Regions from separate parts of the Paenibacillus sp. FSL R5-0636 genome, predicted to be linked through region 3. Evidence: predicted binding sites of a transcription regulator. Region 3 holds the regulator's gene; each other region holds the start of a gene.
The links. The regulator Rex, encoded in region 3, represses fermentation and respiration genes when NADH is low (regulators of the CRP and FNR family bind a similar motif). The targets are predictions, from matches to a motif close to TTGTGAAATATTTCACAA.
Positions count from the first base shown of each region.

Region 1: the regulator Rex is predicted to act here: its motif matches at 1,247-1,264, upstream of nadA (quinolinate synthase NadA).
Region 2: the regulator Rex is predicted to act here: its motif matches at 1,360-1,377, upstream of scfA (six-cysteine ranthipeptide SCIFF).

Region 1 is NZ_CP150232.1:73,590-76,879, forward strand. Features, by position in the region: gene ftsH (ATP-dependent zinc metalloprotease FtsH) at 1-1,075, shown strand, start outside; gene nadA (quinolinate synthase NadA) at 1,335-2,273, shown strand; gene nadB (L-aspartate oxidase) at 2,313-3,290, shown strand, end outside.
Region 2 is NZ_CP150232.1:808,737-812,026, forward strand. Features, by position in the region: gene MKX34_RS03560 (histidine kinase) at 1-33, shown strand, start outside; gene MKX34_RS03565 (response regulator) at 8-790, shown strand; gene scfA (six-cysteine ranthipeptide SCIFF) at 1,403-1,552, shown strand; gene scfB (thioether cross-link-forming SCIFF peptide maturase) at 1,675-3,069, shown strand.
Region 3 is NZ_CP150232.1:4,720,276-4,723,565, reverse strand. Features, by position in the region: gene dinG (ATP-dependent DNA helicase DinG) at 1-1,474, shown strand, start outside; gene MKX34_RS21495 (redox-sensing transcriptional repressor Rex) at 1,605-2,258, shown strand; gene MKX34_RS21490 (amidohydrolase) at 2,245-3,290, shown strand, end outside.

The sequences.
Region 1 (3,290 bases), 2.4 Mb from region 3:
TTTTGACCGTCAAATTACGGTTGACCGTCCTGATGTGAAAGGCCGTGAAGCTGTACTTAAGGTGCACGCTCGTAACAAACCGCTTACGAAAGATGTAAGACTGGATGTTGTTGCTAAACGCACAACCGGATTCACAGGTGCTGATTTGGAGAATCTGCTGAATGAGGCAGCTTTGCTAGCTGCACGCCGTAACCGTAAAGATATTTCCATGATTGAAGTGGATGAAGCTATTGACCGTGTTATCGTAGGTACTGAGAAACGCAGCCGTGTGATCAGTGACCGCGAGAAACGTATTGTAGCTTATCATGAAGCAGGCCATACTATTGCTGGTTACTTCCTTGAGCACGCCGATATGGTGCATAAAGTTACTATTATCCCACGCGGACGTGCAGGCGGATACGTTATTATGCTTCCGAAGGAAGATCGGATGATCGTTACCAAGCAGGAGCTTTTAGATAAGGTTACTGGATTACTTGGTGGACGTGTTGCCGAAGAATTGTTTATTGGTGAGATCGGTACGGGTGCATACAGTGACTTCCAACAGGCTACGCGCATCGTGCGTGCCATGATTATGGAGTACGGTATGAGCGATAAGCTTGGACCTATGCAGTTCGGATCTTCTCAAGGTCAAGTATTCTTAGGTCGTGATATTGGGCATGAACAGAATTACAGTGACTCCATTGCTTATGAGATTGATCAGGAAATGCAGAACTTTATTACTTCGAGTTACGAACGTTGTAAAGATCTGTTGATCAAACACTCCAAAGAAATGCACTTGATTGCCAATACATTACTTGAGAAAGAAACACTTGAGCTTGATCAGATCACACAACTGATTGAACAAGGATTCCTTTCCGAGGATGGTAAACCAGAGGGTGGCGAAGGTGTTGCCCATGAAGTTGGCGAGCCTGTCATCGACAATATCGGTGATGTGCGAGTTCGCATTCAAGGCAAGCCTGAGGACGAACAGTCCACACTTCCTGACTTATCAAAGGATATCCCGAATAACCCTGATTCTGAGGGTAATGACGGTTCCGATGATGACAACAAAGGTGGGGGCACTAGCCTTACCTAATTGGGTCCACCATTCATATGATGTAAATTTATCCGGAGAACGTAACTGTTCTCCGGATTTTTTATTTTAATTTTTAAGGGATTCTATGCCTTAAAGCCTGTCCAGTTACATTGACAGGGGCTGGAACGTTGTGTACATTAGTGATTAATATTACTTACTATTTATATCAGCATGTTCATTTTTTCACCATGATGGCGCATGCCATTTGATAACATCATGTCGGCGAAAAGCCGCGAGGATTTAAGGGGGAGAACAATCGGTGGAAGCTCTGGCGCTTGAGCGCAAGCAGGAACAGAATCGAGAACTTCGTATACGTCTTGAACAGCTTAAAAAGGAACGAAACGCAATCATTTTAGCTCATTATTATCAGCGTGATGAAATTCAGGAGGTTGCCGATTTCCGGGGCGACTCTTTTTTACTCGCTCAGAAGGCTGCAGAGACAGATGCGGAAGTTATTGTATTCTGCGGTGTTCATTTCATGGGGGAAAGTGCAAAAATTCTAGCCCCGAACAAAACCGTCCTTATTCCTGATGAACGTGCAGGCTGTCCAATGGCAGATATGGTCAATGTAGACGGTTTGCGTAAGCTTAAAGCTCAACATCCAAATGCTAAAGTAGTCACTTATATCAACTCGTCTGCCGAGATTAAAGCAGAAACCGATATTTGTTGTACCTCAGCTAATGCTGTGAAAGTAATCGAATCCCTTGATGCTGAAGAGATTATTTGGGTCCCAGATAAGAATCTTGGTCAATATGTACAAGATCAGACGGGCAAGAAGCTGATTATTTGGGAAGGCTATTGCAACACTCACGACATGTTGACCGTCAAAGATGTAGTAGAAATGAGAGCAAAATATCCAGATGCGGAATTTGTAGTTCATCCAGAGTGTCGTCCTGAAGTAGTGGCCATGGGTGACTATGTAGGTAGCACTACATCAATTCTGGAGTATTGCCGGAAATCGGATCGTAAGCAATTTATCGTTGGAACGGAAGATGGTACCGGATATCAGCTTCGTAAGGATAGTCCAGATAAAGAATTCCATTTTGCTACCAAATTTCTTGTTTGTCCTAATATGAAAGTTAATAATCTAAAAAAACTGGTGAAATGCCTGGAGACGATGAAGCCACAAATCTATGTACCGCCTGCTGTCGCCGACAAAGCCAGAACATCCCTAGAGCGCATGCTACAAGTCCGGTAGCATGCGCTACTCTTTCGTTGAAACAGGTGAAAAGCGGTCATGATTCCACAATATTTGGTTGATTTTGATCTTCGGGATATTCCTACGGTAAAGACAGATTGTATTGTTATTGGTTCAGGGATTGCCGGATTATTCACGGCTATTAAAGCCAGTGAAGATCGGCGTGTCATAATGATCACAAAGAAATCAGTAATGGAAAGTAATACTCGCTATGCACAGGGGGGGATCGCAGCTGTTATAGCTGAGGATGATTCCCCTGCTTACCACCGGCAGGATACCTTAATGGCCGGAGCAGGTCTTTGCTCCTCAACAGCTGTCGATGCACTTGTTAATGAAGGGCCGGAAGGCGTTCATGAGTTAATTCGCTTAGGAACTCTGTTTGATAAGGAAGATGGGGTACTGGCTTTGACTCAGGAAGGAGCGCACAGCCACCGCCGTATTTTGCATGCTAATGGGGATGCTACCGGTTATGAGATTGTTCGTGCATTGGCGGAACAGGTAGCGGAACATGAGAATATTGAGGTCTGGGATGATCATTATGTTATCGATCTCATCACTGAAGGTGGCGAATGTGTAGGCGCATTATTGCAGCGGCCCGGTGGTGGACGGTTGTTCCTGCAAGGGGATGCGACCATTTTGTGCTCTGGTGGAGCAGGACAATTATATCGATACACTACCAACCCTGAGGTAGCTACAGGAGATGGTGTAGCGATCGCCTATCGCGCTGGTGCTCATATACGAGATATGGAATTTATTCAATTTCATCCTACAGCACTTAGTTACCCAGGAGCTCCTAGATTTTTAATCTCCGAAGCTGTGCGTGGGGAAGGAGCAGTCTTGCGCAATATTAATGGAGAGCGGTTCATGGAGCGTTATCATAACCTGCTTGAACTAGCCCCGCGGGATATTGTAGCGCGAGCTATTGTAAGTGAAATGGAACTTACTAAATCAACGTTCGTTTATTTGGATATTACACATGAATCTCCAGAGATGGTGAAGCATCGGTTTCCCACAATA
Region 2 (3,290 bases), 3.1 Mb from region 3:
AATGAAGATGTGGAAGATTATCATCGTCGATGATGAAACGATCATTCGCAAAGGCTTGCGACAATACATTGAGGAGAGTCCGTATCTTTTTGAAGTTGCAGGAGAAGCGAAAAGTGCAAACGAAGCATTGAATATGGTGGAGGAAGCCCCACCACATGTATGTCTTGTGGACATCAACATGCCGAATATGAATGGGCTCGATCTGATAAATATATTGCGCGAACGCTGCCCGTCGGTTCTGGTTGTCATCATCAGCGGCTACGATAACTTTGAATATGCGCGTCAAGCCGTGCAACTGCAAGCATTCGATTATGTATTGAAACCTGTGCCGAAGAGTGATCTGAACAAGCTGCTTCATCGGATCGATGAGCATCTTCAGGCAAAATATCCTTTGCATTCACATGAAAGCAGGGTGGATAAGGAGCGGGAGCTTCCCGGGTATACAGGGGATGGAACAGTGCTTATCCAAAAAGTGACCGAGTATATTGACAGTCATTATCAGGATCCGGAGCTGTCTATTACTCGAGTAGCAGCGCTATTTCATATCAACCAAACCTATCTTAGCAAGCGGATGAAGCAAGAAATCGGTGCTTCTTTCCTTGACTATGTCACCGAGCTTCGGATATCGAAGGCGAAGGAGATTCTGGATGACGTAATGCCGAATATCAAAATCGGGGATCTGGCCGTGAAGGTAGGGTATAAGAGCCAGTACTATTTTAGTCGTGTGTTTAAAAATAGAGTCGGCTCAAGCCCGATAGAGTACAAAAAGCATCCGTTCGGTTATGGATAGGAGGGCCATTCTCGTCCCTCTGCAGCACGCCATAGATGCTATGCTCAGAGCCGCCTTCTATCAAAACGGTTGGATTTTAAACATGAGCGAGAAGATGAAGTTAAAGCATCCGATTGTGCAATATTTTTATGAACTAAGGCGTAGTACATTATAAAAATAAATAAATTCATTGAATATTCAAGAGCAGATAAAATGTCCGGAAGTGTCTTAGGGCTCCTAATATAAGTTTGTTCACACTGTCCACCCACGCATGTGGAGAGTGTCGCTCTACCGGTAAGGAGGGATACAGTGCAATGAGATCCTTATATTTATTGGACTTTAAGGACAAGTATGAGAAAAAATGTTGTTAAAGGAGATGGCATCATTGCCGTCTCTTTTTTGTTTCACTTTTTTAGTATTGCTCTGACTCTGGTTCCCGCTACGGCATCCTACGATCACAAGCATGAAAGACTGAACGGGAATTAGCATTGATGCTACTTTGTTTATATGTTTAATGCCTCTCTACTCTGCTAGGTGACAGGCATCATAGACGTACTTGCGTGATGTTGCTACGATGTTCCATGGAAATTAAGTGAAAGTGATCACAAGAAATTACAGAAGGAGTCATTTATCGTGAAAAGAATCGTAACCCTAAGCACCCGCAAACTGATGGATACCGCAAAACACGGCGGATGCGGCGCATGCCAGACATCTTGCCAGTCCGCTTGTAAAACTTCCTGCGGCGTTGCAAACCAGAAGTGTGAAAATGCAATGAACAGATAGGATTCGGAATTTTACCGCCCATTGCTCTGATGATGGGCGGCTATTTTTAAGAAATGGACGCTTCCTCTAAAGGATGGCAAAGCCGTTTCTACTTGTGTGCAAAAGGAGCTTGATTAGCAAGTATGATTCATCAATATAAACTAAACGGATACAATATCGTGCTCGACACCTACAGTGGCTCGGTACATGTTGTTGATGACCTAGCATATGAAATTATAGCGGATTATGAGAAAACTTCTGTCGACCAAATCGTGACAATGATGTTAGAAAAATATAAGCATGATTCCAGCATTTCTGAGAGTGACATTCGAGAAACCATCGTGGATATCGAGGAGCTTAAAAATGATGGCCAGCTCTTTACAAAAGATGAGTATGAGAACCTCTCGCTTGATTTAAAAAAACGGAAAACTTATGTTAAGGCACTCTGCCTCAATGTTGCGCATACCTGTAATTTGTCATGCGACTATTGCTTCGCCAGCCAAGGGAAATACAACGGAGATCGAGCGATCATGAGCTATGAGGTTGGACAAAAAGCTATCGATTACCTGCTTGAAAATTCGGGTCATCATCGTAACCTGGACATCGACTTTTTCGGCGGGGAGCCGCTTTTGGCCTGGAAAGTAGTTAAACAGATCGTAGCTTATGCAAGAAGCAAAGAACAAGAATACAAAAAGAAGTTCCGCTTCACCTTCACGACGAACGGGATGCTGCTGAACGATGAGGTCACTGAGTTTTTAAATCAGGAAATGTACAATGTCGTATTAAGCTTGGATGGAAGAAAAGAGGTTCATGACCGGCTTCGCCAAACGGTTAACGGAAAAGGCAGCTACGATCATATTCTTCCGAAGTTCAAGGAATTCGTTCGTAAGCGCGGGGACCAAGAGTACTATGTACGAGGAACCTATACCCGTAACAATGTTGATTTCACCAATGATATATTTCATATCGCAGACCTTGGTTTTGACAAAATCTCGATGGAACCGGTCATCTGTGATCCAAGGGAACCCTATGCACTTACCGAGGAGGACCTCCCGGAGATATATAACCAGTACGAAATTCTCGCGAAGGAAATGATCGGGCGTGGTGAGCAAGGCAAGGGATTTACCTTTTATCATTACATGCTTGACCTCTCGGAAGGACCTTGCATCCAGAAAAGAATCACGGGCTGTGGTTCAGGAACCGAATATCTTGCTGTCACCCCTTGGGGAGAGCTTTTTCCTTGCCACCAGTTCGTAGGGGATGAAGAGTACAGCATGGGAAACCTCTGGGATGGCATCACAAAGCCAGAGCTGCAATGTCAATTCCAAGAGAGCAACTGCTACTCGAAGCCGGAATGCAAGGACTGCTGGGCTAAACTCTACTGCAGCGGCGGTTGTCCTGCCAATGCGCTGCACGCGACAGGTTCCCTGGTCGGAACCTATGACTTCAGCTGTGACGTCTTCCGCAAAAGAGTCGAATGTTCCATGATGGTGAAGGTGGATGAATCCATTAGAGCGATGGAAGAGCAATCTAGCTAATTAATATAACGAATTGATAAACGGTAACCGAGAGATAGACACTTATAAAAGAAGTGCTTTTTCTCGGTTTTTTTATTAACTGAAAGCAGATATTACTCTAAAAGAGTTCGCGGCAATTATCGTATGCGGTTTGGGACCGGATCTTGGAAAAGTAAAGATAATTTTATTGATCTGACTGAGAGTAGCGAGATTATAGGGGATTTAGGTAGGAGAAGATTATC
Region 3 (3,290 bases):
CGAGCATCTTGTCATTGATGAAGCACATCATTTAGAAGATGTGGCTGGTAAACATCTTGGCATGCATATGAAGCATTTCACTGTGGCACACACGTTATCGCGACTGTATAAAGATAGCCGAAACGGACAGCTTCCTGCTCTGCGCCAGATCTTACAGTCGTCAGGCAGTGAAGAGGCTTCAGAATGGAGCGGAGTCATTGATCGGATCTACCCGGATCTGCTTACCGTCAAAGAAACCTGGGATGCACTCAGCGACAAGCTGTTCAGCCTTTTGCCGGAACGCAGTGATGCAGCAGCAGGGGAAGCGGGACAACTGGTTTTGCGTTTGCTTCCCGCCCGTAAGCCGAAGGATTGGGATGAATTAGTTGCGCTTGAGAACACTATGAATCTGACGTTAAGTGACATCATCCGTAAGGGTGATAAAATGCTTAATGAGATGCGTGACCAGGAAAGCCAATCCTCAGCAGACAGTCTTGTTACTGATATTAGCGGTTTATTTAAGGATTTGGCTTCCATACGTGAGCAAGTAAGATTCTTTATGGGGCTGAATGACGATAATGTAGTATATTGGCTGGAGGCAAATGGAAATTACCGCAGCAAATCACTGCAGATGTATGCCGTCCCTGTGGATGTTAGCAGCCAGCTTAAAGAGTTGTTCTTCGATAAGAAAAAAAGCATCGTGCTTACCTCGGCGACGCTGTCTGTAGATAAATCTTTTCAGTTTATGATTGATAATCTCGGACTTAACGAAGCTGCGGAAGAGGGACGTCTAATGACCTCACTCCTTCCTTCTCCCTTTAAGTATCGCGAGCAGGCGCTTCTAGTTATACCGCGTGATTTTCCTAGTGTGAAGGGCAGTGTGGGCGATGCTCGATTTGTCGATACACTCGTACAGTCGTTAGCAGAAGCTGCCAAAACAACACGTGGGCGGATGCTGGTTCTGTTTACTTCTTATAAAATGCTGCGTCAGGTATATGATCCGCTTAAAGAGGCTTTGGCCTCACAAGAGATTACGGTGCTTGGTCAAGGCGTGGAAGGTGGCAGCCGGAGCAAGCTGATCCGCCGCTTTCAGGACAGTGCAGCATCCGTTCTGCTGGGGACGAGCAGCTTCTGGGAAGGTGTAGATATTCCAGGTGAAGCACTGACTTGCCTGGCCATCGTGAGACTTCCGTTTCAACCGCCGAATCACCCGTTGGCGGAAGCGAAGTCGGAGTTATTGCAGGCTCAGAAGAAGAATCCGTTCATGAAATTGTCTGTTCCTCAAGCGGTTATTCGCTTTAAGCAGGGATTCGGAAGACTGGTTCGCACGGCGCAGGATCGCGGAATAGTTATTGTTTATGATACAAGGGTTATTGAATCTCATTACGGGAAGTATTTCCTTTATTCATTGCCTGGTCCCAAAATGGAGCATATGCTGACTGATCAAATGGTCCCCCGCATAGCGGAATGGCTAGAGGATGGCGGCGCTTCTTAAAATGCTCGTCTTCAGTTTAGCTCCTCCTTATCCTTAAGGGCGGTAAGTTACAGTACCGCCCTTAATAAGGAGAGGTATACGTTTGAATATGGATTTTCACAAGAACATTACTATTTTTAGGAGGAAAAATATGAAATCGGATAAAATATCAGAAGCCGTTGTTCGCAGACTACCTGTGTATTTGCGTTTTTTGAATGATCTCCAGAATCGCGAAATATTAACAGTTTCCTCTCAGGAACTTGGACAAAAGCTTGATCTTAATCCCGCACAGATTCGTAAGGATTTAGCGTATTTTGGTGACTTCGGCAGAAAAGGTATTGGCTATGATGTAACGTATCTTATTGAGAAAATCCGTCATATCCTGAAGCTGGATCAACAGCTTAATGTAGCTTTAGTTGGAGCAGGTAATCTCGGACATGCCTTGTCTAATTACAATGCATATCTCAAAGATACTATGAAAATCACCGCTATATTTGATTCGTACGCTCCTAAGGTTGGACGTAAGATCAACTCCCTTACTGTGCAACCAATGGATGAACTAGGCAGCACGATTCGTGAGCAAGGTATTCGCATTGCCATTATTACCGTACCTGATTCAGAAGCTCAAAATGTAGCAGATATTCTCATTTCTTCTGGGATTGAAGCAATTTTGAACTTTGCCCCTGTGATTCTGAAGACACCACCGAATATCCGGGTGCATGCAGCTGATTTTACAACTGATCTGCAAAGTCTTGCGTATTACTTGCGGGATGGAAAGGAAGAAAGCGAACATGAACAACAATAAAACGATAATTAAGGGCGGGTATTTTCTGACTCCGGGAACGGATGAGCCGGTTCTGAGTGGATATATGACTATTGAAGATGATTTAATCACTTACATAGGAAAAGAAGAGCCTCAGATGGAAGCTGGAGTGCAAGTGGTTGATGGCAGCCGTCTGCTGTTCATGCCTGGACTTGTAAACACACATGGTCATGCGGCGATGTCTTTGCTGCGTGGATATGGAGATGATTTAGCGCTACAAGTGTGGCTTCAGGAGAAGATGTGGCCGATGGAGGAAAAGTTCACCGGTGATGATGTATACTGGGGAACCTCCTTATCTGTATTGGAAATGCTGAAGGGTGGAACTACGACCTTCCTCGATATGTATGATCATATGGACCGAGTAGCTGAGGTAGCTGAGTTATCAGGTATCCGTTCCGTATTGATGCGTGGTGTGATCGGGTTATGTCCAGAGGATGTACAGAATCACAAGCTTGCGGAAGCGATTTCTTTTGCCCGTAACTGGCATGGAAAGGCTGACGGTAGAATTACTACTATGATCTCGCCGCACGCCCCTTATACTTGCCCTCCGGACTTCCTGGTTAAGTTCGTGCAGGCAGCGCATGATCTGGATTTACCGATGCATACGCATATGTCCGAAACGAAACGTGAAGTGGAACAAAATGTGGCGGATTACGGGTTGCGTCCTGTAGCTCACTTAGAGAAGCTTGGAATGTTCACACGTCCCTCGATAGTTGCACATGGTGTTCATTTAAATGATGAAGAGATTGAGATCTTGGCTCGCCATAATGTGGGTGTCTCTCATAATCCGGGCAGTAATTTGAAGCTGGCTAGCGGAGTGGCTCGGGTTACTGATCTTCTAAAAGCTGGTGTGAAGGTGTCTCTTGGCACGGATGGCGCGGCAAGCAACAATAACTTGGATATGTTTGAAGAGATGCGGCTTGCAGCTCTCATTCATAAGGGTGTCAGCGGTGATCCAACGGCTGTTCCAGCTCCAGAAGCTCTACGTATGGCTACAGAATATGGCGCCCAGTC